3 regions of the Hydrogenophaga sp. L76 genome follow, and region 1 is predicted to be linked to each of the others. Evidence: predicted binding sites of a transcription regulator. Region 1 holds the regulator's gene; each other region holds the start of a gene.
What was found. Region 1 encodes FNR, which switches genes on or off when oxygen is low (the NO sensors DNR and NnrR bind a similar motif). Its sites were predicted from a motif close to TTGATNNNNATCAA; they were not measured.
Positions count from the first base shown of each region.

Region 2: AC23D4_RS13910 (ribonucleoside triphosphate reductase) is a predicted target of FNR. The motif match lies at 5,892-5,905, and genes of this name have one in related genera.
Region 3: ubiU (ubiquinone anaerobic biosynthesis protein UbiU) is a predicted target of FNR. The motif match lies at 5,702-5,715, and genes of this name have one in related genera.

Region 1 is NZ_CM172807.1:356,737-367,307, forward strand. Features, by position in the region: gene ccoP (cytochrome-c oxidase, cbb3-type subunit III) at 1-741, shown strand, start outside; gene ccoG (cytochrome c oxidase accessory protein CcoG) at 912-2,285, shown strand; gene AC23D4_RS01675 (nitrogen fixation protein FixH) at 2,321-2,620, shown strand; gene AC23D4_RS01680 (hypothetical protein) at 2,716-3,009, shown strand; gene fnr (fumarate/nitrate reduction transcriptional regulator Fnr) at 3,090-3,809, opposite strand; gene hemN (oxygen-independent coproporphyrinogen III oxidase) at 3,989-5,368, shown strand; gene AC23D4_RS01695 (sulfite exporter TauE/SafE family protein) at 5,531-6,190, shown strand; gene AC23D4_RS01700 (DMT family transporter) at 6,208-7,161, opposite strand; gene aceA (isocitrate lyase) at 7,558-8,889, shown strand; gene thrS (threonine--tRNA ligase) at 9,138-10,571, shown strand, end outside.
Region 2 is NZ_CM172807.1:2,886,437-2,897,007, reverse strand. Features, by position in the region: gene AC23D4_RS13940 (GlxA family transcriptional regulator) at 1-778, opposite strand, end outside; gene AC23D4_RS13935 (sterol desaturase family protein) at 897-1,631, shown strand; gene AC23D4_RS13930 (tetratricopeptide repeat protein) at 1,681-2,985, shown strand; gene AC23D4_RS13925 (DUF2917 domain-containing protein) at 3,031-3,333, shown strand; gene AC23D4_RS13920 (LLM class flavin-dependent oxidoreductase) at 3,498-4,523, shown strand; gene AC23D4_RS13915 (acyl-CoA dehydrogenase family protein) at 4,534-5,832, opposite strand; gene AC23D4_RS13910 (ribonucleoside triphosphate reductase) at 6,031-8,052, shown strand; gene nrdD (anaerobic ribonucleoside-triphosphate reductase) at 8,089-8,280, shown strand; gene AC23D4_RS13900 (anaerobic ribonucleoside-triphosphate reductase activating protein) at 8,237-8,986, shown strand; gene AC23D4_RS13895 (DUF1513 domain-containing protein) at 9,008-10,207, opposite strand; gene AC23D4_RS13890 (iron transporter) at 10,376-10,571, shown strand, end outside.
Region 3 is NZ_CM172807.1:2,873,450-2,884,020, reverse strand. Features, by position in the region: gene AC23D4_RS13875 (4Fe-4S binding protein) at 1-612, shown strand, start outside; gene ubiD (4-hydroxy-3-polyprenylbenzoate decarboxylase) at 642-2,126, opposite strand; gene AC23D4_RS13865 (UbiX family flavin prenyltransferase) at 2,123-2,722, opposite strand; gene AC23D4_RS13860 (putative zinc-binding protein) at 2,715-3,155, opposite strand; gene ubiT (ubiquinone anaerobic biosynthesis accessory factor UbiT) at 3,152-3,673, opposite strand; gene ubiV (ubiquinone anaerobic biosynthesis protein UbiV) at 3,682-4,581, opposite strand; gene ubiU (ubiquinone anaerobic biosynthesis protein UbiU) at 4,584-5,618, opposite strand; gene ytfE (iron-sulfur cluster repair protein YtfE) at 5,743-6,465, opposite strand; gene AC23D4_RS13835 (Rrf2 family transcriptional regulator) at 6,592-7,071, shown strand; gene ccoG (cytochrome c oxidase accessory protein CcoG) at 7,082-8,506, opposite strand; gene AC23D4_RS13825 (type IV pili methyl-accepting chemotaxis transducer N-terminal domain-containing protein) at 8,655-10,571, shown strand, end outside.

The DNA of each region.
Region 1 (10,571 bases):
AACCCGCTACCCAGGTGGTGGGTGTATCTGTTCGTCATCACGGTCATCTTCGCACTGGCCTATGGTGCGTTGTATCCCATGTTTGGCAAATTTCAGGGTGCACTGGGCTGGAGTTCGCAGGGTCAACACACAGCTGAAGTTGCCAAGGTGGAGGCGGCAATCGCCCCCATCTACGCCAAATTCAGCGGCATGACTCCCGAGCAGATTGCTGGTGACTCCGAAGCCATGGCAATCGGTGAGCGCCTGTTCATGAACTACTGTGCCCAGTGCCATGGATCGGATGCGCGCGGTGCCAAAGGCTTTCCCAACCTGACCGATAATGACTGGCTGGGTGGTGGTGATCATGCGACCATCAAGACGGTCATCACGCAGGGCCGTGTCGGTGTCATGCCCCCCATGGCTGCTGCCGTGGGCAGTGCTGAAGACGTGCGCAACGTGGCGAATTTTGTGCTGAGCCTGTCTGGCAGTCCTCACGACTCCGTGCGGGCCACCCAAGGCAAAGAAAAGTTCGCTGCTTGTGCGGCTTGTCATGGCATGGACGGCAAGGGTATGGCAGCTGTGGGTGCTCCCAACCTGACCGACGGTATCTGGCTGCACGGCTGGGGTGAAGAGGCCATCATCCGTTCGATCAACAATGGCTATAACAACCAGATGCCTGGCCAGTCGGCTTTGTTGAACGAAGCTCAGATCAATGTGCTGGCCTCCTATGTATGGGGCATGTCCAATAAATCGGCCAATTGAGCGTTTAAAGAGAGTTGCAGCGGTCGGGTCGACCGCTGCAACTTTTTTCTTTTCCCAACATCGGGTTCTTCGTGAGTTCCGCCAAGCCAGACACCAACGCCATTCAGACCACCATCTCTCCCACCGTTCCGGAACCACCGCCCAAGGGGGTTCCTGCAGACGATGAGGTCATGGTTTCTCTCTACGCTTCGCGCAAGAAAATATACCCGCGATCGGTTTCGGGTCTGTTTTCCCAGTGGCGCTGGATCACAGTCTGGATCACCCAGATCGTTTTCTACGGGTTGCCTTGGCTAGAGTGGAATGCCCGACAGGCGGTGCTCTTCGATCTTGAGGCGCGCCGTTTTTACATTTTTGGCTTGGTACTGTATCCGCAGGACTTCATTTACCTGACGGGTCTATTCGTCATTGCAGCCCTGGCATTGTTCCTGTTTACGGCTGTTGCCGGTCGTTTGTGGTGTGGTTACGCCTGTCCACAGACGGTCTACACCGAAATTTTCCTCTGGATCGAAAAAAAGGTCGAGGGTGACCGCTCGGCGCGCATGCGTCTGGACGATTCGGCGTTTTCAGCTGGCAAGTTCGGGAAGAAGTGGTCGAAGCACGCACTCTGGATTCTGTTCTCGCTGTGGACCGGTTTTACCTTTGTCGGCTACTTCACACCGATTCGGGAGTTGGCCGCGGTCTCGCTGGCCGCTTCGCTGGGGCCGTGGCAGACTTTCTGGATATTTTTCTACGGTTTTGCCACCTACGGCAACGCTGGCTTCATGCGTGAACAGGTTTGCAAATACATGTGTCCTTACGCGCGCTTCCAGAGCGCGATGTTTGACAAGGACACGATGATCGTGACCTACGACGAAAAACGCGGTGAACCGCGTGGCCCGCGCTCGAAGAAGGCCGACCCCAAAGCACTGGGACTGGGTGCCTGCGTAGACTGCACGCTGTGTGTTCAGGTTTGTCCGACGGGCATCGATATCCGCAACGGTCTGCAGTACGAGTGCATCGGTTGTGGTGCCTGTATCGACGTCTGCGACGAAGTGATGGACAAGGTGGGCTATCCGCGTGGACTGGTCAAATACTCGACCCAGAACGGTATTGCACAAGGATGGAACTCCCAGCAGATGATCCGTCGGGCCATGCGTCCGCGGGTTCTGGTGTACACAGGCATCCTGTTGGCCATCAGCCTCGCGGTTATGGTCAGTCTGTTTCTGCGCAAGCCACTCAAGGTTGATGTCATCCGGGACCGCGGTGCGTTGGCACGCATGGTGGAACAGGGACGCATCGAAAACGTCTTCCGGTTGCAGGTGATGAACGCGACCGAGCGCTCACAACGCTATGTGATCGGTGTTTCCGGATTGCCGGGCATTGCCATTGCGTCGGAAACAGAGATTGAAGTATTGCCGACGGAAGTACGCTCTGCGGTCATGCGGGTCCAGGTTCCCCCGGGAACCGCTGCCACCGGTTCCCATTCCATCTATTTCGAAATCCAGGCTGTCGGAGATTCGGGCACACGTGTCACCGAAAAAGCGGCCTTCCTGGTACCGCGCTGAGCACCACTTTCAGTCAACCCGTTTCAAGATTCCCTATGAACACCACAATACTCAAAACACCGGTCAATGAACAGCTCCCGATTCCTTGGTGGCGCGTTCCCCACATGTGGCTGGTGGTGGGGGGGCCATTGGTGGTTGTTGTGGCCGCCATCATCACGGCCGTCATTGCAGTGAAGGGCGCAGACCCGGTGCTCAACAAGGCCGACTTTGAGCGCGACCTGAAGGCGGCCCAGATGCTGGACGGACAAGCTCGTGCCGAAGCGCTGATTCAACTTCAACCGGCTCACCAGGCTCGGAACCACGCAGCCTCCCCTGTGGTGCCACCGACGAAGTAATAGCGCGTGCTGCGACTATCCCAAGCCATGGCCTGAACGACTATGCACCGGTTATGCCCGGAATCGATCACAACAACACCCGAGGAGAAACAGGAATGACGGCTCAACGATGGATGTGGATTGCGTGGCCCGCATTTTTGGTGGCGGCGGTTCTGGAGATGATCGTGTTTGCCATGATCGATCCGAGTGATCTTCACTGGTTTGGGGCTCCTCTGGAGTTGTCTCGTCCAGCGGTCTACACGCTGGCATTTTTCACCTTCTGGATCGTGGCCATGGTGTCGAGTGCACTCACCTCTTTGCTGTCCATGTCACCTTTTGAAGTGAACCGGTGTCCCGTCCCGCCGGATCAGCGGCCGCGGGATTGTGCCAAGAATGAATCTTGTTCCTGAACGCTCCTGCAGATCTCCAAAATAAAAAACCCCAGCGGAGTGTTTCCAGCTGAGGCTTCCTGTTGGGACAGATGTTGGGTTCAGTGACCGGTCGGGGGGGTCACGATCAGCTTGAGCCCTTCGGTGTTTTTGATGTGGACGTAACGCTGTTTGACCTCGATGATGCCTTCGTCCACGAACTTGGAAAAAGTGCGGCTCACCGTCTCCAGCTTCATGCCCAGGTAGCTACCAATTTCTTCGCGTGTCATGCGGAGAATCAGCTCGGACTGGGAGAAGCCGCGGGCGTGCAGGCGCTGAACCAAATTCAGCAGGAACGCCGCGAGGCGTTCTTCTGCGCGCATGCTGCCAAGCAGCAGCATGACACTGTGGTCGCGCACAATTTCGCGGCTCATGATCTTGTGCACATGGTGTTGAAGGGTGGTGAACTCTCGGGAGAGTTCCTCGACTTGATCAAACGGCATCACACAGACTTCAGCATCTTCCAGTGCGATGGCATCGCAGGAATGGCGGTCGCTCACGATGCCATCCAGGCCGATGATCTCTCCGGTCATCTGGAAGCCGGTCACTTGATCCCTGCCATCGGCCGTGGTGACACAGGTTTTGAAGAAGCCGGAACGCACCGCGTAAAGCGAGGTGAACCGGTCACCCGTACTGAAAAGTGCCGACCCGCGTTTGATGCGTCGCCGCGCCGAAATGACATTGTCGAGCTTGTCCATTTCGTCTGGGTTGAGACCCATGGGTAGACACAATTCTCGCAGGTTGCAACTCGAACAGGCGACTTTGATGCTTTGTGCGTCCATAAATTATCCGGAAATCGGTGGTGAGCTTAACGCATAGCTGGGACTTGTGTCGAGGAAATGGCCGCGTGCCAGGCCCTTCCTGGGAGCGATGGCTTGCGAACACACGGGGGCTTGATCAAGATCAAGGGAGGATCTGCGAGCCTGGTGCACATTCGGGGCTCAGCATTGGAGAACAGTTTGTGAGTCACGCCATTTCCGATGAATTGCTCAAGCGATTCGATGTTCCCGGTCCGCGGTACACGTCGTACCCGACGGCTGACCGCTTTGTGGAAGCGTTCACCGAGGGCGACTATATACAAGCGCTGGAGCAGCGCAGAGCCGGCTCGTTGGCTCTTCCGCTCAGCATCTACGTACACATTCCGTTCTGCGAGTCGGTCTGCTATTACTGCGCCTGCAACAAGGTCATCACCAAACACCACGAACGGGCGGCCGAATACCTGCGCTACCTGTCACGTGAGGTGGAGTTGCAGGTCCAGCATTTTGGGAAGGGGCACAGCGTGTCCCAGTTGCACCTGGGTGGCGGCACGCCTACCTTTCTGTCCGATGCAGAGCTTGAGGATCTCATGACGATGATCCGGCGCAACTTCAAGTTGGTGCCGGGTGGCGAGTACTCGATCGAGGTGGATCCCCGGACCGTGACCGACCAGCGGCTTCAGACCTTGGCGAGACTGGGCTTCAACCGTCTCAGTTTTGGTGTCCAGGATTTCGACCCTGCCGTTCAGAAAGCGGTGCACCGCGTGCAACCCGCTGAACAGGTGTTCGCGCTGGTGGACACTGCGCGCAAGATCGGTTTCGAGTCGGTCAACGTTGATCTGATCTACGGTCTGCCGCTGCAGACGCCCGAGTCGTTTGCACGCACGCTCGCGCAAGTGAACCAGTTGCGGCCGGACCGCATTGCGCTATACGCCTATGCGCATCTCCCGTCCCGCTTCAAGCCACAACGTCGCATCATTTCCGCCGAGTTGCCCAGTCCTGGCGACAAGCTGTCCATGTTGTCAGCATCGCTGGATGCCATGAGCGATGCCGGGTATGTTTACGTGGGCATGGACCATTTCGCCCTGCCGACGGATGCACTCGCGGTTGCCAAGCGCCAGGGCCGCCTGCATCGCAACTTTCAGGGCTACAGCACGCAGCCCGATTGTGATCTGATCGCTCTGGGGGTTTCCGCTATTGGTCGCATCGGTGCTACCTACAGCCAGAACGCCAAGACGCTGGAGGAGTACTACGATGCCCTCGATCAGGGCAGGCTGCCCATCGTGCGTGGTCTTGTGCTCACGCGCGATGATCTGCTGCGCCGTGCCGTCATCATGTCCATCATGTGTCAGGGTCAGCTGCAGTACGAATCGATCGAACTGGGGCATCTGATCGAATTCAAAAGCTACTTCGCGCGTGAACTCGAGGTGTTGGCCGGACTGGCCGAACACGGCTTGGTCACCCTGGATGACAGCGGTGTTCAGGTCACGCCGACGGGCTGGTATCTGGTCCGGGCCATTGCCATGGTGTTCGACAAGAACCTGCAGGTTGATCTGGACCGGGCCCGGTTTTCAAAGATCATCTGAACGGTCAATTCGGATACCTGGGGCGGGGCTCGGCCCGCGAGAAATGCGCACGAGTTGGCGCGTGCGCTGGAAAAAAGCATCCAATCCTTGTGGGTGCGGGTTTGACTTTGCCTTCGAAGGCCAAGACGCACACACTGCTACAGTTCTTTCATGCAAACTTCCATGGCGATCACGGCCCTGTTCATGGGCATCGTGGGGGGCCCCCACTGCGTTGCCATGTGCGGTGCAGCCTGCGCCGGGATCAGCCGCGCGGCGGGAGCTCGCAGCACGCAGGCTTTGTGGTCCTTCCAGTTCAGTCGCATGCTGGGTTATTCACTGTTCGGCGCTTTCGCAGCGGGATCGGTCCAGGGGCTTGCGGTGCTGGGGACCAACACCATCGCGATCCGGCCGCTCTGGACCATGTTCCACGCGGCGGCATTTCTCCTTGGGCTGGCACTGATCTGGCAAGCACGCCAACCCGCCTGGATTGACAGCCTGGGCCAATCGCTGTGGCGCAAGGCACGCCCGGTGCTTACCCGCTTGGGCCCCCGTGCGCCCATTGTGTTGGGTATCGGCTGGGCGTTCATGCCGTGCGGTCTGCTGTATTCCGCCTTGCTCGTGGCATCGCTCTCGGCGAACGTGTTCGAGGGAGCTGCCATCATGGCGCTGTTCTCATTGGGTACTTCCATTTCCCTCACGGCGGCTCCCTGGTTGTTGCTGCGCCTGCGAGGCGGTCAATCGGGAGCTTGGGCCATCCGCTTGGCCGGCTTGGCGCTTGCTCTGACTTCTGGCTGGGCACTCTGGATGGGGCTGACCAACCCCACTGGCTTGTTCTGCCTGTGACCGGTAGCTGAAGCGGGTCAGCGCTTGGTCGACTGGCGAGCGGGCAGGGTTGCCAGGATCAAGCCCAGTAGCGCGATACCGAACGCCAGCATCTGCAACGGCGTCAACCGTTCTCCCATGAACAGCACCCCGATGGCCGCGGCACTAACCGGTAGCATCACCGTGAACACGCCCGCACGTGAGGCAGGTACTGTCCGAAGCCCGGTCATCCACAGCCAGACGGTCCACATGCTGGCGGCGAGCCCATAGAACACCAGTAGGCCCCAGATTCCGCCGCTGACCGCCGTGAAATCGAAATGCCACGCTGCCCACAAGCCAAACGGCGTGACCAGCGCAAAACCCCAGAGGTTGATGATGGCAGAGATGCGTTTGGGCCCGAGGCCTTCAGTCAGCTTCTTGCCGATCACCACATAGGATGCTTCACACACCACGGCAGCGAACACGAGCATGTTGCCCCAGACCGAATATCCCAGTCCCAGGAATGTCAATTCTTGCGATCCGGCCAGGCCGACATCGGGTTTTTGCAGAGAGAACAAGCCGATACCGAGCGCGGCGCAAGCAATGGTGGCAGTTGTCCGGCGACCGATGCGTTCTTTCAGAAAGATGCGGCTCAGAATCGCCACCACCGCCGGAATGGCCGCCATCACCACACCAGCGGCCACGGCCGTGGTCAAGCTGACACCAAACAGCATGCAGATCGAAAACAGGAAGTTGCCGAGGAAGGATTCCAGGAACAGAAGGCGGCGTGTTCGGGGCGAAAACGGAGGTTCCTCCGCTGGCTTGCGCAGCCAGCGCCACATGGCGATTCCTCCGATGCCGAAGCGCAGCCAGGCCAGCAGAAAAACCGGAAAGACCAGCACAAGAGGTTTGGACAGTGCCACGTAGCTGCCGACCAGCGACATACTCAGGGCCAGGCAAGCGTAGGCCCACCAACGCGGTATCGCAGGGGTTGTTGTGATGGAAGCGTGCATGGCCGCAGATCATGCCCGAAGCCCCGTCACTCCAGCCTCGCAGCCGGTATGTGCAGACACAGCTCGCCTGGAATACGTGCGTCCTGGAGGTGGGTCGCATGCGCGGGGCACCCACAGGGATGGTGCTTTATCTATTCCGGGATGAGAGAACGTCTTTTCTTAATGTGAAAACAGGATGTGTTGCGCTGCAAAAAAATTTCTCAATACAAGAAATAAAATATCGTATTGAGAAATGTTTTGTAAACATTGTTGATTTTAAATGAGAAATATTTTATCTTATATAAGACATAAGAGCTTTAAAAACTCTTCTATAAGACTTAAAGTTCATACATCGGCATCTGGCTTGCATGGTGAGAGCGCCGACCCCTTTTCATCAACCTCACGGAGAGTCTTCAAATGCCCCAATCCCTTAACGAGCAACTGAGCCGCCAACAGCAGATCGAAGCCTTGGAAAAAGACTGGGCCACCAACCCGCGATGGAAAGGTGTCAAGCGCGGTTACTCTGCTGCTGACGTCGTGCGTCTGCGCGGGAGCATGCAGATCGAACACACACTGGCCAAGCGCGGTGCCGAAAAGCTTTGGGACAAGGTCAACGGCGGCGCGAAGAAAGGCTACGTGAACGCCTTCGGCGCCATCTCTGCTGGCCAAGCCATGCAGCAAGCCAAGGCCGGCCTGGAAGCCGTGTACCTGTCGGGCTGGCAGGTGGCTGCCGATGGCAACACATCCGAGACCATGTACCCCGACCAGTCGCTCTACGCCTACGACTCGGTGCCCACCATGGTTCGCCGCATCAACAACACCTTCAAGCGCGCCGACGAAATCCAGTGGGGCCGTGGCATCGAGCCGGGCAGCCCTGAGTTCATCGACTACTTCCTGCCCATCGTGGCCGATGCAGAAGCCGGCTTTGGCGGCGTTCTCAACGCCTTCGAGCTGATGAAGAACATGATCGCCGCCGGTGCAGCCGGCGTGCACTTCGAAGACCAGCTGGCGGCCGTGAAGAAGTGCGGCCACATGGGTGGCAAGGTGCTGGTGCCCACGCAAGAGGCTTGCGAGAAGCTGATTTCCGCGCGCTTCGCCGCCGACGTGATGGGTGTGTCCACCATTGTGCTGGCCCGTACCGACGCCGAAGCCGCCAACCTGATCACCAGCGACCACGACGCCAACGACAAGCCTTTCCTCACCGGCGAGCGTACCCAGGAAGGCTTCTACCGCGTCAAGAACGGCCTGGAGCAGGCCATCAGCCGCGGCATTGCCTACGCCCCCTACGCCGACCTGGTGTGGTGCGAGACTGGCGTGCCCGACATCGGTTTCGCCCGCGAATTCGCCCAGGCCGTGCAGGCCGCATGTCCCGGCAAGCTGCTGTCGTACAACTGCTCGCCTTCCTTCAACTGGAAGAAAAACCTCAACGACAAGCAGATCGCCTCGTTCCAGGAAGATCTGGCCGCGCTGGGCTACAAGTACCAGTTCATCACGCTGGCCGGCATCCACATCAACTGGTTCAACACCTTCCAGTTCGCCCATGCCTACGCCCGCGGCGAAGGCATGAAGCACTACACCGAAATGGTGCAAGAACCTGAGTTCGCCGCCCGTGAAAAAGGCTACACCTTTGTGTCGCACCAGCAGGAAGTCGGCGCTGGATACTTCGACGACGTGACCACCGTGATCCAGGGTGGTTCTTCCAGCGTGAAAGCTTTGACCGGCTCGACCGAAGAAGAGCAGTTCCACTGATCTGATGCTCAACGGGGCCTGCAGAGGCTGAAGAGACAGGAGCCCGGGCCAGCCCCGGGCTTTTTTGTGGGAAAATTCAAATATTCATCAAGCAGCAAGAGCGAGAAAGGCAATCTGGTTATGACACCGCGAACTCGTGTGATGTTCTCCCTGGTCTCCTGAGGCCTGCAGTTCGCGCCTGCCCGATTTCTTTTTTCGATCACATCCAGCGCGGCCCATGCCGCGCTTTTTTTGTTTCTGGACTCCCCATGCTTCACATCACACTTCCCGACGGTTCCCAACGCGAATTTCCCGGCCCGGTCACGGTGGCCGAAGTCGCTGCTTCGATTGGTACCGGGCTGGCCAAGGCCGCACTCGCCGGCAAGATCGGGGACAGGGTGGTGGATACCAGCTTTCAAATTACGGCCGACTGCCCGCTGTCCATCATCACCGCCAAGGATGCCGATGGTCTGGAAGTCATCCGCCACTCCACCGCCCATTTATTGGCCTACGCGGTGAAAGAGCTTTTCCCGGATGCCCAGGTGACCATCGGTCCTGTGATCGAGCACGGCTTCTTTTACGACTTCTCGTACAAGCGCCCGTTCACGCCCGAAGACCTGGTGGCCATCGAAAAGAAGATGACCGAGTTGGCCAACAAGGACGAACCGGTGGTGCGCCGCGTGTTGCCGCGCGATGAGGCCGTGGCGTATTTCAAGAACCTGGGTGAGCATTACAAGGCCGAGATCATTGCGAGCATTCCCAGCAACGAAGACGTGTCCCTGTACCGCGAAGGCAACTTCGAAGACCTGTGCCGTGGCCCGCACGTGCCGAGCACCGGCAAGCTCAAGCACTTCAAGCTGATGAAGGTGGCAGGTGCCTACTGGCGTGGCGATCACCGCAACGAAATGCTGCAGCGCATCTACGGCACGGCTTGGGCCACCAAGGACGAACTGCAGCAGCACCTGACCATGCTGGAGGAGGCTGAAAAGCGCGACCATCGCAAGTTGGGCCGTGAGCTGGATCTGTTCCACATCGACGAACACTCGCCGGGCACCGTGTTCTGGCACCCCCAAGGCTGGACGGTGTGGCAAGGGGTCGAGCAGTACATGCGGCAGGTCTACCGTGACAACGGCTATCAGGAAGTCAAGGGCCCTCAGATCCTGGACAAAGGCCTCTGGGAGAAGACGGGGCACTGGGACAAGTACCGCGACAACATGTTCACCACCGAGTCGGAGAAGCGTGAATACGCGCTCAAACCGATGAATTGCCCTGGTCACATCCTGATTTTCAAGCAGGGGATCAAGAGCTATCGCGACCTGCCGCTGCGTTATGGCGAGTTTGGCCAGTGCCACCGCAACGAGCCCACCGGCGGCCTGCATGGCATCATGCGCGTGCGTGCGTTCACGCAGGATGATGGGCACATCTTCTGTACCGAAGACATGATTCTGGATGAGTGCGTAGCCTACACCGCGCTGTTGCAGAAGGTGTACGCCGACTTCGGTTTCAAGAACATCATCTACAAGATCGCCACCCGTCCGGATGCCCGCATTGGCAGCGATGAAAGCTGGGACAAAGCCGAGCACGCTTTGATGGAAAGCTTGCGCGTGGCTGGGTGCGAGTTTGAAATTTCCCCGGGCGAAGGTGCGTTCTATGGCCCCAAGATTGAATACACGCTGAAGGATGCCATTGGACGCCAGTGGCAG
Region 2 (10,571 bases), 2.1 Mb from region 1:
AGAGCTGCGTCATCGCCGCCACCGGGCTGGGCTCGCCGTAGTGGTCGGCGACCCAGAGCTGGCAGCGCGTGATGACCGCGTCGTCCGACTGCCGGCTCGCCGAGAGCCGCGCAAACGGCTGCTGGCCGCTCTCGTGCCAGTCGATCAGGTACAGGCGCGCCATCTGCATCGCCGCCTCCAGACCCACCAGCCGGGCGATCAGGTACAGCGCGAGGTCTTGCCAGGAGGTGCCGCCACCGGCCATCACCAGGCGCTGGCCCTCGCCCGCGGTCACCAGCGCGCGCCGGCGGTGCAGGCGGATGCCCGGGTGGCGCTGCGCCAGCACGTCGCAGTAGGCCCAGTGGGTGGTGGCGTCCTCGCCTTCGAGCAGGCCGGCTTCGGCCATCAGCAGCGCGCCCGAACAGGCCGCCGCGATGATGGCGCCCCGGGCATGGGCTTCGCGCAGCCAGGCCGCTTCGGCCTCATAGCGTCCGCGCAGGTCGGTGCTCGGCACCACGAACACCTCGGGGATGCAGATGACCTGCGGGGCCACGGCGTCGGCGATGGAGGTGTCGGGCGCCAGGTGCACGCCGTTGGCAATGGTCAGGGGCTGGCCGTCGGCCGAGACGATCTGCACCCGCAGCAACGAACTGCCCGGGCGGTCCTCCACCACCAGGGGCCAGTCGCGCCCCACGCCCATGAACATGTCGCTCATGCCGAACAGCATCGAGGCCGCCACCTCGGGCAGCGCCAGGATGGCCACGGTGGCGAGCACGGGGGCGCCGTCGGGGGCGGACATGGCGGTTTTGTCGGGTGGCTGTCGGATTTGACTGCAGGTGAAAACGGGGGGTCTGCCTACAGTGCCTGACCGATTCTAGAACCGTCAAATCCCCTTGCAACCCCTCACTGGAAACACCATGTCCTGGCCCGAAACCCTCACCCTGGCGGTGCTGCCCGCCTTCCTCCTGCTCGATGCCATCACCCACGCCCACGCTGGCCGCGTGCGCGGCTGGCGCTCGCGGGCCCTGTCCATCACCGTGGTCAACGCCGGGATGGCGCTGGTCGTCGGCCACCTCTGGAGCCGCTTCTTCGGAGGCCTGCACGTTTTCGACGGGGCCGCCTTCGGCACCGCTGGCGGCGCGGCGCTGGGCGTGCTGGTGTACCAGTTCTTCCACTACGGGTACCACCGCAGCGCACACCGCTTCGACACCCTCTGGCGCCTGGGCCACCAGATGCACCACAGCGCCGAATCGCTCGACCCCTGGGGTGCCTTCTACCTGCACCCGCTGGACACGGCGCTGTTCACCACGCTCTCCAGCCTGGTGCTGTTTCCGCTGCTCGGCCTGAGCCCCGAAGCGGGGGCCTGGGCGGTGGCGCTGCTGACCTTTCTCTCGGTGTTCCAGCACACCCGCGTGCGCACACCGACCTGGCTGGGCTACCTGATCCAGCGGCCCGAGAGCCACGCCATCCACCACCAGCGCGGTGTGCACGCGCACAACTACGCCGACCTGCCGCTGTGGGACCTGCTGTTCGGCACCTTCCGCAATGGACCGGCGAACGCGCCCTGGCCCGAACTGGGTTTCCACGACGGCGCCTCCGCGCGCATTCCCGAAATGCTGGCGTTCCGCGACGTGTCGCGCGCCCGGCACTGATCCCCTTCCTTCCTTTCTTTTTTCCTCACCCCAACCCTGGAGCATTCCCATGACCACGAAAGACACCGTCGGCTACACCCTCTCGGGCGGCAACGCCCACGCCCAGGACCTGCTGGAGCAGGCCTTGCACCAGTTCCGCTGCTTTGCCGACAACCCCCTGGCCACCGCCGAAGCGGCGCTGGCCGAAGCCCCCGACCTGGTGATGGCCCAGGTGCTGCGCGCCTGGCTTTTCCTGCTGTCCTCGGAAGCGGCCGCCGTGGCGCCGGCCCGCGAGGCCCTGGCGGCCGCGCGCGAGCTGCCGCACAACGAACGCGAGGCCTGGCACCTGCGGGCCATCGCGCAGTTGTGCGATGGCCAGTGGCACGCCGCCGCGCTCACGCTGGAAGACCTGAGCGTGCACTACCCGTTGGATGCACTGGCCCTGCAGGCCGGCCAGCAGCTCGACTTCTTCGTGGGCGACTCGCGCATGCTGCGCGACCGCATCGCGCGTGCGCTGCCCGCGTGGTCCGCCACCCTGCCCGGCTGGCACGCGGTGCTGGGCATGCAGGCCTTCGGGCTCGAAGAAACCGGCGACTACGCCCGCGCCGAACGCCTGGGGCGCCAGGCCGTGGACCTGCAGCCCCGCGACGCCTGGGCGCAGCACGCGGTGGCCCACGTGCTGGAGATGCAGGGCCGGCGCGACGAGGGCATCGAGTGGATGCGTGGCAACGAAGGCTGGCAGACCGACAACTTCCTGGCCGTGCACAACTGGTGGCACCTCGCGCTGCACCACCTCGCGCAGGGCGACCTGCCCGAGGTGCTGGCGCTGTACGACGGGCCGATCCACGGCCACCGTCCCGAGGTCCATGTGGAGCTGGTGGACGCGAGCGCCTTGTTGTGGCGGCTGGACCTGCAGGGGGCGGACGTGGGTGCGCGCTGGGAGCGTCTGGCCGAGCGCTGGGCGCCCTTCGCGGGCGACGGCCACTACGCCTTCAGCGACTGGCACGCGGCCATGGCCTTCGTGGCCGCCGGGCGCGAGGACCTGCTGCAGGCGTTGCTGCAGGCCCAGCGCCAGGCCATGGCCAGCGAGGGCGACAACGCGGCCTTCACGCGCGAGGTCGGCTCGGCGGTCACGCAGGCCTGCATCGCCTTCGGCCAGCAGGACTGGGCGCGTGCGGTGGCCCTGCTGCGCCCGGTGCGCAGCCAGTCGCACCGTTTCGGTGGCAGCCATGCGCAGCGCGACCTGATCGACCTCACGCTGATCGCGGCGGCCCAGCGCAGCGGCCAGAAAGCCCTGGCGCGCGCGCTGGAGCAGGAGCGTTTGGCCCTGGCCCGGCAGCGCCTGCCCGCGCGGCGCGAGGCGCTGACCGCCTGACGCCCGTTCCTTCCCACCTTTCGCTGGCCCCGCCGGCCTTGAACCATGCACACCGTACAGCTGTCCCTGCCTTCCACCCTGCGCCTGTCGCGCCGGCCGCACCCGGCCGCCAGCTCGCGCCCCGCCACCGACACCTGGGTGCTGCTCCGGGGGACCCTGCATCGCATCGCGCGGCCACTGGGCTGCCGCATCGAGTGCATCGCCGGGCGGGCCTGGATCACCCACGACCGCGACCCGCGGGACACCGTGCTGGAAGCGGGTGAAAGCCACACCTGCGACCGGCCCGAGCGCCTGATCGTGCAGGCCCTCGAAGCGCTCACCCTGCGGGTGCTCCCGCCGGCCGGGTGAGCCGGATGGCGCTGCGTTGACCGCGTTTCCCGTGCGTCGGCGCTCCGGTGGGGCCATCAAGGGACGCTGATCGGTGGGTGGATGCGGCGCGCCGGGGGAGGGGTACAGGGGTCTTTCGCGGGCTCACCGGCCTGCGGGATGCAAAGCATCTGACAATGCGGTCCATGAATCCCATGCCCAAGCCCCTGCAAGACATCCGCCTCTCCCTGCTCGATCTCGTGGCCGTGCGCGAAGGCGGCACGGTGGCCGATGCGCTGGCCATCACCGTGCGCACCGCGCAACACGCCGAAGCCCTGGGCTTCACACGCTACTGGCTGGCCGAGCACCACAACATGAGCGGCATCGCCAGTTCGGCCACGGCCGTGCTGGTGGGCCACATCGCTGGCGCCACGCAGCGCATGCGCGTCGGCTCTGGCGGCGTGATGCTGCCCAACCACGCGCCGCTGGTGGTGGCCGAGGCTTTTGGCACGCTGGCCGAGCTCTACCCCGGCCGCATTGACCTGGGCCTGGGTCGCGCGCCCGGCACCGACCCGCTGACCATGCGCGCGCTGCGCCGCGACCGGCGCGAAACCGAAGACGATTTCCCGCGCGACGTGGCCGAACTGCAGCGCCTGCTGGGCGATGCGGTGCCGGGCCAGAAGCTGATCGCCATGCCCGGCGCGGGCACCCATGTGCCGATCTGGCTGCTGGGCTCCAGCCTGTTCTCGGCCCAGCTGGCGGCCGAGCGTGGTCTGCCCTACGCCTTCGCCTCGCACTTTGCACCGCGTTACCTGCTGCAGGCGCTGGACCTGTACCGCCACAACTTCAAGCCCTCGGCGGTGCTGGACAAGCCCTACGCCATCGTCGGCGTGCCACTGATCGCCGCACCCACGGACGACGAAGCCGAGTACCTGGCCAGCAGCACCTACCAGCGTGTGCTGGGCATCCTCACCGGCAAACGCGGCCAGCTGCCGGCGCCGGTCGCCGGTTTCATGGAAACGCTGGACACCCAGGCCAGTGCGGCGATCGCCGACTTCCTGGCCTGTGCGGTGATCGGTGGCCCGGACACGGTGCGCGCCGGTTTGCAGAAACTCGCCAACGCGACCCAGGCCGACGAGTTCATGCTGGTGAGCGACGTGTTCGACCCGGCGCTGCGCCTGCGTTCACTGGACATCGCTGCGGCGGCGATGCGCGAGCCGGTGGCGGCCTGAACTGGGCCCTTCAGGCCGACAGGTGTGGCGGCGTGCGCATCTGCTCGGGCGTCGTGAAGTAGGCCGAAGACGCGCCCATGCGCGCGCGGGCCCGCTCCAGCTCGTGCCGCGCCACGCTGCGCAGGTGCACCTCGTCGGGGCCGTCGAGCAGGTGCAGGGCGCGGCCCCAGGTCCAGAACTGCGCCAGCGGCGTGTCGGGCGACAGGCCCATGGCGCCGAAGATCTGCATCGCGCGGTCCACCACGCGGGTCTGCAGGCCCGCGGCCACCACCTTGATCGCGGCCACCTGCGCGCGCACGGCGGCGGGTTCGGCTTGCTCGGGGTGGTCAAGCAGCCAGGCGCAGCGCAGCACCAGCAGGCGCGCCTGGTCGATCTCGATGCGCGACAGCGCGATCCACTCCTGCACGTTGGCGTAGTCCGCCAGGTATTTGCCGAAGGTCTGGCGCTCCAGCGCGCGTTCGGTGGCGAGCGCCAGCGCCAGCTCGCACTGGCCGATGGTGCGCATGCAGTGGTGCACGCGGCCCGGTCCCAGCCGCGCCTGCGCCATCGCAAAACCTTCGCCCCAGCCGCCGAGCAGGTGGTCGGCCGGCACGCGCACCTGGCGGAACACGATCTCGCCATGCCCCTCGGGCGCGTGGTGGTGCACCACGCTGATGTTGCGCACCACGTCCACGCCCGGCGTGTCCAGCGGCACCAGCACCATGCTGTGCTGGCGGTGCCGGGTCTCGGCCGCGGCGCTGTCGTCGGGCGCGTTGCGCGCCATCACGATCAGCAGCCTGCAATGCGGGTGCGCCACGCCGGTGATGAACCACTTGCGGCCGTTGAGCACGAGGTCGTCGCCCTCGCGCCGCACCGTGGTCTGCAGGTTGGTCGGGTCCGACGAGGCCACGTCGGGCTCGGACATGGCGAAGGCGGATCGGATCGTTCCATCGAGCAGCGGCGTGAGCCACTGCGTGCGCTGCGCCGATGTGGCGAAGCGGTGCAGCAGCTCCATGTTGCCGGTGTCGGGCGCGCTGCAGTTGAACACCTCGGCCGCCCAGTGCAGTTGGCCCATCGCCTCGGCCAGCGGCGCGTAGTCGAGGTTGTCCAGCCGCGTGCCAGGCTCGTCCTTGCGCAGCCCGGGCAGGAACAGGTTCCACAGCCCTTCCTCGCGCGCCAGGGTCTTCAGGTCTTCGAGGAAGGGTGGCGGGTAGTCCCCCTGCTGCACCGCCTGGTGCCAGGCCGCGTTGTGCGGCAGCAGGTAGGTGTGCATGAAGGTCTCCAGCTGCTGCTGGAGCGCCTGCGCCCGGGGGCTGTGATCGAAGTCCATGCCGGGATTCTTCAGGCTCAGCGCCGTCCTGTCAGAACGCGCGTGACAGCCGCACCCGGTTGACGCAGATCAAGCCGGTGAAAGGCCGGAAACGGCGTTGGAAGCTGCGTCGACCTTGCGTCAAATCAAACTACCTATGGTGTCTGGCGGGTATCTTGAACACCATAGGTAGTGTTTTTGATCCAGGAGGCGAGAGCTATGAAAGATGCGATGGTGGTCAGTCTTCCAAGGGAGGTGATCAAGCGTTCGGGCCTGCGCGAGGCCTTCGATGCCGACAAGATCCGGTCCGCGCTGGCGCGGGCCGGCCAGGCCAGCGGCGAGTTCGACGGCGCCGAGGCCGCGCTGTTGTGCGCCCAGGTGGTCAAGGTGCTGATCCACCGCTTCAAGGGTGCGCCGCCCGGCATCGAGCCGATCCAGGACGTGGTCGAACAGACGCTGATCGCGGCCAACCACCTCCAGACCGCGCGCGCCTACATCGTCTACCGCGAGCAGCACGCCACGCTGCGCGCCGACCAGCAGACGCTGGTGGACGTGGAATCGTCGATCAACGAGTACCTCACGCGCGCCGACTGGCGCGTGAACGCCAACGCCAACCAGGGCTATTCGCTGGGCGGGCTGATCCTGAACGTGGCGGGCAAGGTCACGGCCAACTACTGGCTTTCGCACGTGTACACGCCCGAGATCGGGCAGGCGCACCGCGAGGGCGACCTCCACATCCACGACCTCGACATGCTCAGCGGCTACTGCGCGGGCTGGTCGCTGCGCACCCTGCTCAACGAAGGCCTCAACGGCGTGCCGGGCAAGGTGGAGTCGGGGCCGCCGAAACACATGTCCTCGGCCGTGGGGCAGATCGTGAACTTCCTGGGCACGCTGCAGAACGAGTGGGCCGGCGCGCAGGCCTTCTCGTCGTTCGACACCTACATGGCGCCCTACGTGCGACAGGACGGCATGGATTACGCGGCGGTGCGCCAGTGCATCCAGGAGCTGATCTACAACCTCAACGTGCCCTCGCGCTGGGGCACGCAGACGCCCTTCACCAACCTCACCTTCGACTGGGTCTGCCCCGACGACCTGCGCGAGCAGGTGCCGGTGATCGCCGGGCAGGAAATGCCGTTCTGCTATGGCGAGCTGCAGGCCGAGATGGACCTGATCAACCGCGCCTACATCGAGGTGATGACCGAGGGCGACGCCAAGGGGCGCGTCTTCACCTTCCCCATCCCCACCTACAACATCACGCCCGATTTCCCCTGGGAGAGCGAGAACGCGCGGCGCCTGTTCGACATGACGGCCAAGTACGGCCTGCCGTACTTCCAGAACTTCATCAACTCGGAGCTGCAGCCGAACATGGTGCGCTCCATGTGCTGCCGCCTGCAGCTCGATCTGCGCGAGCTGCTCAAGCGCGGCAACGGCCTGTTCGGCAGCGCCGAGCAGACCGGCAGCCTGGGCGTGGTCACGGTGAACTGCGCGCGCCTGGGGCATCTGCACGCGGGCGACGAGGCCGGCCTGCTGGCCGCGCTGGACCGCCTCATGGAACTGGGCAAGCAAAGCCTGGAGACCAAGCGCAAGCTCATCCAGCGCCTGATGGACCAGGGCCTGTTTCCCTACACCAAGCGCTACCTGGGCACCTTGCGCAACCACTTCAGCACGCTGGGCGTGAACGGCATCAACGAGATGGTGCGCAACTTCACGGCGGACCAGCACGACATCACCAGCGACTGGGGCCATGCGTTTGCCGTGCGCCTGCTCGACCATGTGCGCGAGCGCATGACGGCCTTTCAGGAGGAAACCGGCCACCTCTACAACCTGGAGGCCACACCGGCCGAGGGCACCACCTACCGCTTCGCCAAGGAAGACAAGAAGCGCTGGCCCGGCATCCTGCAGGCGGGCACGGCTGAGCAGCCGTACTACACCAACTCCTCGCAGCTGCCCGTGGGCTTCACCGACGACCCGTTCGAGGCCCTGATGCGGCAGGAGGCGCTGCAATCCAAATACACCGGCGGCACCGTGCTGCACCTGTACATGGGCGAGCGCCTGTCCAGCGGCGCGGCCTGCGGTGAACTGGTCAAACGCGCGCTGACGCGCTTTCGCCTGCCGTACATCACCGTCACCCCCACCTTCTCCATCTGCCCCACCCACGGCTACCTCGCGGGCGAGCACCCGTTCTGTCCGGTCTGCGACGCTGAGAAGCTGGCCGCCAAACGCCAGCTGCAGGCCGCTTGATGCCCCGTCTTTCAACCACCCCAAAAGGAAACACCCATGAACACATCCACCCCATCGGCCGTCAGGTCAACGGCCGCTGACATGTCCCTGCGCGACGACGAACGCCAGCCCTGCGAGGTCTGGACCCGCGTCATGGGCTACCACCGGCCGGTCAGCAGCTTCAACCGGGGCAAACAGGGCGAACATGCCGAACGCCGATTCTTTGCCGAGCCGGCCGCCCGCGCCTGAGGTCGCGGGCACCGCCGCACCACCACCCGCGACCCGTGGTGCGCAGGCGCTGCGCATCGGCGGACTCACGCGGCTGACCGGGGTTGACTTCCCGGGCCGGCTGGCGGCGGTGGTGTTCCTGCAGGGCTGTCCGTGGCGCTGCGTGTACTGCCACAACCCGGCCCTGCTCGACGCCGCGGTTCCGGGGGCCCTGTCGTGGCAGGCGGTGCACGGCTTCCTGCTGCAGCGCTGCGGGCTGCTCGACGGCGTGGTGTTCTCGGGCGGCGAGCCCACGCTGCAGGCGGCGCTGGGCCCGGCCCTGGCCGAGGTGCGCGCGCTCGGTTTTGCCACAGGCCTGCACACCGGCGGCATGTACCCCGAGCGACTGCAGCGGGTGTTGCCGCAGCTGGACTGGGTCGGGCTGGACATCAAGGCGCCGCAACACCGCCACGACCAGGTCACCGGCACACGCGGCGGTGGCGCGCGCGCGGCACGCAGCCTGCGCCTGCTGCAGCACAGCGGGGTGGCGCTGGAGTGCCGCACCACCTGGCACGCCGGCCTGTTCGGGCGGGACGACCTGTTCCGCCTGGCCGACGCGCTGGCCGCGCAGGCGGTGTCGCACTGGGTGCTGCAGACCTGCCGCAGCCCGGGCCTGGCTGCCCCGGTGCTCGACGCGGAGGACCTGGCCGCTCTGGCCGCGCGGTTTGCCCGGTTCGAATGCCGCTGAAGCGCCGCCCTGGCGGGCGGCTCAGCCCAGCACGACCCAGTGGTTGTCGGGCGCCATGGCGCTGGGCCAGGCCAGCATGGCCGGTGGCAGGGCCGGGTGCCAGAAGCCGACCCCGCGGCTCGCGCCCATCAGCACCCCGCCGCTTCCCGGCCAGGGCGCCAGCGCGCAGGGTTCGGTGAGCCGTGCGATGGTGGTCCAGCGGTCCGGTGCGTCGGGGTGCCAGAGCAGGCCTTCGTGGCTGCGCTGGCCGCTCACGATGAAGCCACCACCGGGACCGGGCGCGATGTCGCCCGCGTAGCCATTCCCGGCGATGCTGTGGCTGGCCAGCCGCAGGTCCTGCCCGTCCCAGAGCGCCAGCACGGGGGCGTCGCGGCGCTGGGCGGCCTCGTCGTGTTCGGCCTGCAGCGCGATGCCCAGCAGCGGCGCGCGCGCCGGTGTGCCGTCGCCGGGGCCCACCGGAAGGCCCCAGGCCACATGGCGCAGGCTCAGGCGCGGGTCGCCCAGCCGCCACTGACCCAGCAGCGCGCCGCTCCGCGGGTCCAGCCGCACCAGCGACGGGTCCATGGCCTCCAGCCGGGTTTTCTGGCCGCTGGCGGTGCGCGGAATGCCCCCGTTGACGACCAGCAGCGCCCCGCCAGCGTCCAGTGCCATGTGGTGCGGGTCCAGGCCATGGCTGGGCCATTGCGCGACCCGTTGCAGCGTGCGGTGGTCGCGCACACCGATCCAGCCACGGCCGTCGCGGGTGTCGGTCTCGGTGGTGTAGAGCCACTGCCCGTCGGCGCTCGCCAGCACGTGGCCACCCAGGGTGCGGTGCGGGGTTTCGGCGTCGATCAGGTGCCGGGTCTGCAGCTCACCCAGTGGGTCGCAGCGCAGCAGCCAGCGGCCGGGCCGGGTGGCGACGGCGAGGAAACCGCCGCCGGGCTCGGCCAGCAGACCGTGGGCACGCCCCTGCACCGGCAGGTGGGCGGCCACGCGCACCTCGCGCGCAGCCCAGTCGAGTTCAAGCACCCCCACCTGGTCGCAATCGCGGCCGCAGTCGGGGGTGTTGCCGTGGCTGCGCCAGGCGGCGGCCAGGCGCACCCGGGATGGCAGCGGTGGGGCCCCGATGGTGTCGGAAGGGGCGGTGTCGCTTTGCGCCAGGGCCGGGGCGCTGACGGCGCCCGAGGCCAGCAGCCAGGCGGTGTGGCGCAGCAGGGTGCGGCGGTGCAGGTTGGTGCTCATGGAGGCAGGCAGAAATGAGGGGAGGGGCCGGACAACAGCGTCCGTGAGCACCTTAGTCAGGGGCACCGGCCGGAACCTTGATGTGTGTCAATTGAATGATATTGATTCTTGTTTAGCATCGCCCTGCATTCAGCCATCGGGCTGTCTCACCACCCTAAGGATCACCACATGAACCACCCGTTGCTCGCGATCGCCCTGGCGGGCGCTGTCCTGTTCTCCCTGCCGTCCCATGCCAAGGAATTCCCGATCGGCACGCCGCACAAGGTGGCCGGCATGGAGATCGCCGCGGTCTACCTGGCACCGGTCAAGATGGAGCCCGAGGGCATGATGCGCAAGGCCGAGGCCTCGGACATCCACCTGGAAG
Region 3 (10,571 bases), 2.1 Mb from region 1:
GCCGGGGGCTGGGACACGGTGCTGCTGCTGTTCGGCCTGATCGGCGTGGCGATGGGGGCCTTCCACTGGGCGGCCAGCCCCTGGTACGTCACGCTGCGCGTGGCGGCCGCCGACTGGCTGATCGAACACGGCGGCGTGTGGATGCTCGCCGACAACGCGCCGTGGTGGCTGCTGACGCACTACCCCCAGAACCACGACAGCTTCTCCTGGCTCGACGGCGCCCTGATCGCCAGCTACATCCTGGCCACGGGCGTGCTCCTGGGCGCGGCGCTGTACGCGCTGTGCGTCGCAGGCGCGCGGCTGCTGGGGCGCCCCGGTGCCCGGCATCACCTGGCCCTGGCCTACGTGCCGCTGGGCGGCTGCGGGGTGTTTCTGGGGCTGTCGATGACCACCCTGTCGATGCTGCGGCACGAGGGCGTGGCGCTGCCCTGGGTGGGCACGGCGCGCGCCCTGCTGCTGGCGGGCGCCGCCGCCTGGAGCCTGTGGCTGGCGTGGCGCTGCACGGCCCGGTACGGCGCGTCGATCCCCCGCCGCCTGGCGGCCCTGGTGCCGATGGCCGCGGGGGCGCTGCTGATCGCCGGCGGCTGGGGCCTGCTGTTCTTCTGGTGGTGACGCCCGCCGCCGGGGCGGCCCGCCCTGGCCTACAGCCCCAGCTGTTCGCCCAGCCGGTCCATGCGCTCGCGCACGGCCGGGTCCATGGCCATCACGCGGCCCCATTCGCGCTGCGTCTCGCCGGGCCACTTGTTCGTTGCGTCCAGCCCCATCTTGCTGCCCAGACCGCTCACGGGTGAGGCGAAGTCGAGGTAGTCGATGGGCGTGTGCTCGATGGTGAAGCTGTCGCGCGCCGGGTCCATGCGCGTGCTCATGGCCCAGATGACGTCGCCCCAGTTGCGCACGTCGATGTCCTCGTCCACGACCACGATGAACTTGGTGTACATGAACTGGCGCAGGTGGCTCCACACGCCCATCATCACGCGCCGCGCGTGGCCGGCGTAGGCCTTGCGGATCTGCACCACCGCCATGCGGTAGCTGCAGGCCTCGGACGGCAGGTGGAAGTCGGTGATCTCGGGGAACTGGCGCTGCAGCAGCGGGACGAACAGCTCGTTCATCGCCAGCGCCAGCACGGCCGGTTCGTCGGGCGGCTTGCCGGTGTAGGTGGAGTGGTAGATCGCGTCGCGACGTTGCGTGATGCGCTCGACCGTGAACACAGGGAACTCGGCGCGTTCGTTGTAGTAGCCGGTGTGGTCGCCGTAGGGGCCTTCGAGCGCGTGCTGGAAGCCGCTGGCGTGCGAGGGGTCGGGGAGGATGTGGCCTTCGAGCACGATCTCGGCCGAGGCCGGCACGCGCAGCGGCACGCCCAGGGCGCGCACGAGGCCGGTGCGCGCGCCGCGCAGCAGGCCGGCGAACTGGTATTCGGAGAGGCTGTCGGGCACCGGCGTGACCGCGCCCAGGATGGTGGCCGGGTCGGCGCCCAGCGCCACCGCCACCGGGTAGGGCTGGCCGGGGTGCAGCCGGCCGTGGTCGCGGAAGTCGAGTGCGCCGCCGCGGTGCGCGAGCCAGCGCATGATGAGCTGGTTGCGCGAGAGCACCTGCTGGCGGTAGATGCCCAGGTTCTGGCGCGGCTTGTGCGGGCCCTGCGTGATCACCAGGCCCCAGGTGATGAGCGGGGCCACGTCGCCGGGCCAGCAGTGCTGGATGGGCAGGCGCGCCAGGTCCACGTCGGCGCCTTCCCACACGACGTCCTGGCAGGGTGCCGACGCGTGCTCCTGCGGCGTCATGTGCCACAGCTTCTTGAGCAGGCCGCCCAGGGCCACCATGTCTTTCAGCCCGCCCGGCGCCTGCGGCTCCTTGAGTGCGGCGAGCACCTCGCCGAACTGGCGCAGATCGGCCAGGCTGTCCACGCCCATGGCGCGCGCCACGCGGCCGGTGGTGCCGAACAGGTTGCCCAGCACCGGCATGCGGTGGCCGGTGGGCCGCTCGAACAGCAGGGCCGGGCCGCCGGCGCGCAGGACGCGGTCGCACAGCGCGGTCATTTCCAGGTGCGGCGAGACCGGTTCGTTGATGCGCCGCAGCTCGCCGGTTTGTTCCAGCTGGGCCATGAAGTCGCGCAGATCCCTGTAAGTCATGCGGGCGCGATGTCCATGCCCTGCCAGCGTTGGCTCAGCGTGTGCGGCACGTCCAGCAGGTCGAGCACGCGCGCCACGCTGGCGTCCACGATGTCGTCGAGCGTTTTGGGCCGCAGGTAGAAGGCGGGCATGGGTGGGCAGACGATGGCGCCCATCTCGGTGACCGTGGTCATGTTGCGCAGGTGGCCCAGGTGCAGCGGGGTCTCGCGCGTCATCAGCACGAGCCGGCGGCGTTCCTTGAGCATCACGTCGGCCGCGCGGGTGACCAGGTTGTCCGACAGGCCGTGGGCGATGGCCGCGAGCGTGCGCATGGAGCAGGGCGCGATGACCATGCCGTCGCAGCGGAACGAGCCGCTGGCCGGCGCGGCGCCGAGGTGGGCCGCGTCGTGCAGCGTGTGCACCAGCGGGCGCAGCGCGTCATGCGCGAGCTTCAGTTCGTGGCGCAGCGTGAGCCAGCCGGCGTCGGACACGACCGCGTGCACCTGCACACCGGACATCGCGCCCAGCACCTGCAGCAGGCGCAGGCCGTACACCGCGCCGCTGGCGCCGGTGATGGCCACCAGCAGGCGCCGCTGGGCGGAAGGGGCCTCAGTCATGCAGGGCCTCTGGTTCGGGTTCCGTCGCCGTTGCAGCCGTCGGTTCGGTCGCGGCGAGCTGGTGCAGACCGGCGCTCACCTGCGCCAGCACCTGCTGGGCCTGCTCCGGGTCGAAGTCTTCGTGCTGGCGCTTGCGCACGCCATAGGTTTGCAACTGGTGGTGCTGGTCGGGGACGATGCCGTGGCGCGCCAGGCTGCTCTTCACGCACACCAGCGGGCAGCCATCGAGCGCCACGATGGGGCGGCCCGAGCGCGCGGTTTTCAGCAGCGAGGGCACGTCGCCGCCGACGCCGGCGATGCACGACATCTCGGCCAGACCGGCGCGGTCCAGGCGCACGGCCACATGGTTGGCCAGCTGCGCGGCACTGGAGCAGCCCGAGCAGGCGTAGACCAGCGGGCGGGCTGCGGCGGCGCGGCTCGCTGGCGTGCTCATCGCTGCCAGGGGCGCGAGCCCGCGGCTGGGCTGGCCAGGCGTGCGCGCAGGCGCTCCCACACGCGCGGCGGCGTCCAGTGCTGCGCATCGAACACCGGCAATTCCAGCGCGTCGAGCGCGTTCTTGACCACGAGGCCGAGCTCGGTGTCGCCCTCCATCGAGAGGCGGCGGTTGAAGAACAGGGTGTCGGGGTCGTCCTGTCGCCGGGCCAGGCGCACGAAGTCGTGCGCGTTGGCGCTCAGCGTCAGCTCGGTTTCGGGCTGCGGCGGGCAGGCACGGAACAGCGTGCCACGCCAGACGAAGTCGAAGCGCAGGCCGGCGTCGCGCACCTGGATGCGGATGCGCTGGCCCTGCAGGCGCTGGCGCACGTCGGCCGGCAGCTGGCGCGCGAGCACGAGGTTGAGCGCGGTGACCAGCAGCATCGAGCCGGGGTAGGCCGGCAGGCGCCCGAGCAGGGCGCCCACCGGAGCGGGCAGCACGTGGTGGGTGTCGGTGCGGGCGGTGGTGGTCGTGTGCATGGGGGCTTTCAGGCGAGGGCGGGTTCGATGCGGTCCTGCCCGGGCTGGCCGTGCCAGTAGCCGTTGCAGTCGCGGTCGGGCAGCAGAGGCAGCAGGGCAGCGCGCGCCGCAGGACCCGCAAGCGTTTTGCGGCGCACCGCGTCGTACAGGCCGATCACCTCGGCCGTGTGCAAGGACTGCGGGCTGATGCGCGCCACGTCCACGCCGAGCGTGCACAGATCGTCCCAGGCGTCGATCAGGTTGTGCACCCGTGCGGACTGGGTCTGGATGCCGTTGAGCACGAGGAACTCGGCCTGCTCGCGCGTCTTGAGCATCAGGCCGTCGGGGTGATCGATGCAGCTGAAGCGGCAGTCGTCCTTGGGCAGGTTGCGGTGGCGCGCGGTGAAGCAGCGGGCCGAGAAAGCGAGCGGCAGGCGGCCGTGCACGAACACCTCGGTCTGCAGGCCGGCCGGGCGCTCTTGCTGCAGCAGGGCCAGGTCCTGGCGCGGCATCTCCAGCGGCGCGACCCAGCGCGTGGCGCCCATCGACGCCATCCATTGCAGCGAGGGGCCGTTGTAGATGTTGAGGTGCGGGCCGGCGACGAAACCGCGCTGACCGGCCAGTGCCCCCACCGCACCCATGTCGTTGGCCTCGACCAGGAAGTCGGTGTTCGCCGCGACCTTCTGCATCGCGCTCACGTCCGATCCCGACTCCAGCAGCACCTGGGTGGAGAGCACGGCGGTCTTGCCCGCCGAGCGCAGCAGCTCGGCCACGTCGAGCCAGTCGGACAGGCGCAGCTCGTGGCGGCGCGAGCAGGTGACTTCGCCGAGGTAGACGATGTCCACCGCGGTGGCGGCCATGGCCTCGTAGAAGTCGAACACGGTCTGGCGCGGCCAGTAGTACTGCAGGGGTCCGAGAGAAAGTTTCATGTTCACTTCCATGGACGGTGGTAGGCGCCCAAGGTGTGTTGCTGACCTTCCGCGACCTGGTCGAGCGAGGCCATCCAGGCGCTCCTGGGCGTGTAGTGCTGGGGCTGGGCCTGGCAGCTGTCGATGGCTTCGCGCCAGACCTTCGTGACCTGGGCCACGTAGGCCGGGCTGCGCTGGCGCCCTTCGATCTTGATCGCGCGCACGCCCATCTGCGCCAGCTGCGGCAGCAGCGAAAGCGTGTTGAGGCTGGTGGGCTCTTCGATCGCGTAGTAGCTGGTGTCGTCTTCCACATCAAAGCGCCCCTTGCACAGCGTGGGGTAACCCGCGCTTTCGCCGGTGGCGTAGCGGTCGATCAGCACGCCGTTCAGGCGCGACTCCAGGCCCTTCGGGGTTTCCTGCCAGCGCACCGCCTTGGCGGGTGAACACACGCCGTGCGTGTTGGGCGATTCGCCGGTGACGTAGGACGAGAGCGCGCAGCGCCCTTCGACCATCACGCACAGGCTGCCAAAGCCGAACACCTCGATCTCCACCGGTGTCTTCTGCACCACCTGGCGCACCTGGTCGAGCGAGAGCACGCGCGGCAGCACGGCGCGCGAAATGCCGAACTCGCGGTGGTAGAGGTTGATCGCTTCCGGGTTGGTGGCCGAGCCCTGCACCGAGAGGTGCAGCCGCAGCTGCGGGTGGCGCTGCGTGGCGTAGCGCATGAGGCCGGGGTCGGCGAGGATCACCGCGTCCACGCCCAGGTTCACCGCCTTGTCCATCGCCTCGCGCCAGCGCTCCGGCTGCGCGGCCTGGGGGTAGGTGTTGAGCGCCATGAACACCTGGCAGCCGCGCGCATGCGCGTAGGCCACGCCGCTGGCGATGGCCGCGTCGTCGAAGTTCAGGCCGGCGAAATTGCGCGCGTTGGTGGCGTCGCGCAGGCCCAGGTAGACGCAGTTCGCGCCGTGGTCCACCGCGGCCTTGAGCGCGGGCAGGCTGCCGGCCGGGCAGACCAAGTCCAGGTAGGGGTGGGCTTCTTGCGTGGGTTCGATGGCCATAGAGAAGGAGGTCGTGAACGGGGCATGGCGGACAGGCCGGAGCCAGGCCGGCGCGACCTTATCAACCGCCCGCCGCGCGGGCGTTGACCTGGGTCAAGGGGCTCATGGCTTGATCTGGCGCAAGTCAGGCACAACCACAGGCCGATCCGCAGCCGGTCTGCACCTGGGCCTCGAACTGCGGGAACAGCACGTTGTTCTCCAGGTGGATGTGGTTGATCAGGTCGTCGGACAGCTGCGCAATGCCGGCGTACAGGGCGCGCCAGGTGTTGCAGGCGCCGCGCGGCGGGTTGGCGTCGTCGGTGAGGGCCATCAGGCGTTCGAGCTGCGCGCCGTGGCCGGTGTGGTCGTCGCGCATGGCCTGGATCGGCCCGCTGTCCGCACCCTGGCCACCGCTGCGCAGCAAGGGGAACAGCACCTGTTCTTCCAGCGCCATGTGGCCCAGCAGTTCGGCCTCCATGGTCTCCAGCAGATCGGCCAGTCCGACCGGCACGTCGGGGCTCTCGCGGTGCACGGCCTCCACGCGGCGGGCCATGCGGATCAGTTCGGGCAGCTGCTCGCGGTGCACCGCGTGGTAACGCGTGAGGATGTGGTCCACCAGCGCTTCGGGCGATTCGGTGGCGGGCAGTTCGCTCGGGCGCTCCAGTTCCGCGAGTTCGGCCAGCACCGCGTCCAGCGGCAGGCCCTTGCTGGCGCAGGCCTGTTGCAGCGGCACCTGGCCACCGCAGCAGAAGTCGAGCTTGAGACGGCGGAACACCGCGGTCGATCCCGGCAGGTTGACGGCGATCTGGCCAATGGCCTGCTGGGCGCGGTCGGCGGTGGGGATGGCAACGGTGGCGGCGTGGTTCATGGGGCTTCCTTAAATATTCACAACGAATGCATGTATTAAAAGATAAAATTCAGACGAGGTGAATATTTCCTCAGAACGACACGGGGTATCCGGAAGAACGATGCCCCGCCGCCAGGAGATCCCGGCATGCGACTGACCCACTGGAGCGACTACAGCCTGCGGGTGCTGATGTACTGCGCCGCCTGCGCGCAGCGCGAAAAGCCCGCCACCATCAGCGAGATCGCCGAGGCCCACGGCATCTCGCGCAGCCACCTGACCAAGATCGTGATGACGCTCTCGGGTCTGGGGCTGCTGGAGACCACGCGCGGTCGCGGCGGCGGTCTGCGCCTGCTCAAGCCGGCGCAGGCGATCGTGCTGGGCGACGTGATCCGCCAGACCGAGACCGACTTCACCCTGGTTGAATGTTTCGACAGCGAGCACAACACCTGCCGGCTCGACGGCTATTGCCGCCTCAAGGGCGCGCTGCAGCAGGCGATGGACAGCTACCTCGCGGTGCTCGACGGGGTGACACTGGCCGACCTGATTGCGCCCATGCCGGCTGTCGGTGGCGCGAAATCGGCTGCCCGCATCCAGCTGGTACCGGGCTTGCCTGCCTTCAGGAACTGAGCTGAGCCGCTCAGTGACGCGGCACGACGAAGGTCGTGCGCACGGTGAGCGCTGGCTCCGTTGGACCGTCCACCGGCAGGACCTCGATCGCCACCGGCAGTGTCTGGCCACTGTGGCGCTGTGCCCATGCGAGCGGCAGCACCAGGCGCACCGGCATGCTGGCGGTGCCGTTGGCGCCCACCGACAGTTCGGCCGCCGTGTCCAGGCGCAGGCCCTCCAGACCGGTGACCCGGGTGATGTAGTCGCGCGGTCGCTCCAGGCTGTTGGTGATCTGCATCCGGTAGGTGTTTTCCACGTCGCCGTTGCCGGTCTGGCGCGCCAGCGCGCCGCGGTCGCGGCTGAGCGCCACGCCGTAGTCGCTGCGGTTCCCGACGCTCCAGACGAAGGCGCTGCCCAGCACCAGCAGCAGGGCGGCGTAGACCAGCACGCGCGGGCGCCAGACCCGCCGCAGCATGCGCGCAACCGACCAGCCCTGCTCGATGCCGTTGCCCGACGAGTAGCGGATCAGGCCGGGCGCGTAGCCCATCTTGTCCATCACCTCGTCGCAGACGTCGATGCAGGCCGCGCAGGCGATGCATTCGTTCTGCAAACCGTTTCGGATGTCGATGCCGGTCGGGCACACCTGCACGCACAGCGTGCAGTCGACGCAGTCACCCAGGCCCAGCGCCTTGGGGTCGGCCTTGCGCGAGCGCGCACCGCGGTTTTCGCCCCGCTTCGTGTCGTAGGCGATGACCATGGAATCCATGTCGATCAGCGCGCTCTGGAAGCGCGCGTAAGGACACATGTATTTGCACACCTGCTCGCGCATGAAGCCGGCGTTGCCGTAGGTGGCGAAGCCGTAGAAGAAGACCCAGAACGTGGCCCAGGGCGTGAGCGTCAGCGCCAGGCTCTGCCCGGCCAGGCTGTGGATGGGGATGAAATAGCCGGTGAAGCTGAAACCGGTGAACAGCGCGATGGCGATCCAGGCCACCTGCTTGCCGGCCTTGCGCAGCAGCTTCTCCAGCCCCCAGGGCCGGGCGTCCAGCCGCATGCGCGCACTGCGGTCGCCTTCGGTGTGCCGCTCGATCCAGAGGAAGATCTCGGTGTAGACGGTCTGCGGACAGGCGTAGCCACACCACACGCGGCCGGCGATGGCGGTGACGAAAAACAGCGCCAGTGCCGACAGCACCAGCAGCGCGGCGAGGTAGATGAAGTCCTGCGGCTGCAGCACCAGGCCGAACACATAAAAGTGCCGATCCTCCAGGTTGAACAGCACCGCCTGGCGGCCATTCCAGCGCAGCCAGGGCAGGCCGTAGAACACGATCTGGGTCAGCCAGACCATCACCCAGCGCCAGCGCGCAAAGCGCCCGCTGACCGAGCGCGGGTAGATCTTCTGCTGCTGGTCCAGCAAGGGAAAGAACACCGGCTGGGCCGCCGGTTCGCGGGGATTTGACATGGCATCGATGGCGCTAAAAGATGCATTTTAAATGCACATTAGTTTGACGATCTGGCGCCGTGCAAACCCCTGCCCGTGCCGGGGTCTCCGGCCCCGGGTGTGCAACGGGCTGGTATCGGGGTCGGTGCAAAGCCGCTAACCTACGGTCATGCCATCCACCGTCTCGCTCTCGATCAAGCTGATCCGCATCGGCGCCAGCCTGCTGGTCGTCGCGCTGGCTTCGATCGGGCTCACGCTGTGGGTGACCTGGCAGCTCGAAGGCGGTGCCGCGGCGGTGAACGAAGCCGGCCGCATGCGCATGCAGACCTGGCGCCTCAACAGCGCGGTGGCGGCCCAGCTGCCGGCCAGCGAGGTCCAGGCCCTGGTGTCCCAGTTCGACGGCAGCCTGGGCCTGCTGCGCAGCGGCGACCCCAGCCGTCCGCTGTTCGTGCCCTGGGACGACGAGGTGGCCCAGCAGTTCGTCATTGTCGAGGCGCTCTGGCAGAACCAGCGCCCGCTGTGGCTGGGTGAGCAGCCACCCGATGCGGCGCGCTCGCTGCAGGCCGCGGGCGAGTTTGTCGACGCCATCGACCGCTTCGTGCTGGTGATCGAGAAGCAGCTCTCGGGCTACACCGCCATCCTGAACCTGTTCCAGTTCGTGATGATGGCGCTGGCCATTGGCGGGGCGGTGATCATGCTCTACACCGGTTACCTCTATGTCATCAACCCGCTGGCGCACCTGCGCAGGGTGCTGGCGCAGGTGGAAGCGGGCGAATTCGGCACCCGCATCGACGTTGACACGCAGGACGAGTTTGGCCAGGTGGCTGCCGGCTTCAACCGCATGGCCAGCACCCTGCAGTCGCTCTACGAGGGGCTGGAGGCCAAGGTGCAGGCCAAGACGCAGCGCATCGAGGCGCAGCGCGCCCGGCTGGAATCGCTGTACGAGGTGAGCGCCTTTCTGGCCCAGGCCAACACCATCGAGGAACTCTCGCGCGGCTTTTCGCAGCGCGTGCGCCAGGTCATGAAGGCCGACGCGGTGGCGGTGCGCTGGTCCGACGAAGCCAACCAGCGTTACCTGATGCTGGCCTCCGACTGTTTTCCGCAGGAGATGCAGGAGGAAGAGCGCAGCCTGCTGGCCGGCGCCTGCGCCTGTGGCAACCTCAAGCCCGACGCCCGCACGCGCGTCATCCCCATCCACAGCCACGACGACGCGCCCATGCGGCACTGCGCGCGCGCGGGCTATGAAAGCCTGGTGAGTGTGCCGGTGCGCCTGCAGCAGCGGCTGATCGGCGAGATCGACCTGTTCTTCCGCAGCGACGTGCAGCTCAACGCCGACGAGACCGAGCTGCTCGACGCGCTCGCCAGCCACCTGGCCAGCGCGCTCGAAGGTTTGCGCGCGGCGGCACTGGAGCGCGAGGCTGCGGTGGGCGAGGAGCGCGCCCTGCTGGCGCGCGAGCTGCACGACTCGATCGCACAATCGCTCGCTTTCCTGAAGATCCAGGCCGGCCTGCTGCGCAGCGCGTTGCAGAAGCAGCAGCCCGACCAGGTGAGTTCCACGCTGGACGAGCTCGATGCCGGACTGAAAGAGAGCATCAACGACGTGCGCGAGCTGCTGGTGCACTTCCGCACCCGCACCAACACCGACGACATCGAGGCCGCGCTGCAGGAAACGCTGCAGAAGTTCCAGCACCAGACCGGTCTGCCCACGCGCCTGCAGCTCGATGGGCAGGGTCTGCCGCTGCCGGCCGACGTGCAGGTGCAGGTGCTGCATGTGCTGCAGGAAGCGCTGTCCAACGTGCGCAAGCACGCCGGCGCCAGCCACGTCAGCCTCGACGTGTTCAAGGGCGCGCACTGGCGCTTTGCCGTGCGCGACAATGGCGCCGGCTTCGACACCCGGCAGCAGCGCAGCGAGAACCACGTCGGCATGAAGATCATGCGCGAGCGCGCCGAACGCATCGGTGCCAGCGTCGAGCTGGTGTCCAGCCCCGGCCAGGGCACCACGGTGACCCTGACCCTGCCCCCGTACCCGGTGAGCGGCCGTGGCATCGGCACGCTGGGCCTGAACCTGCAAGAACTGTCCGAGACC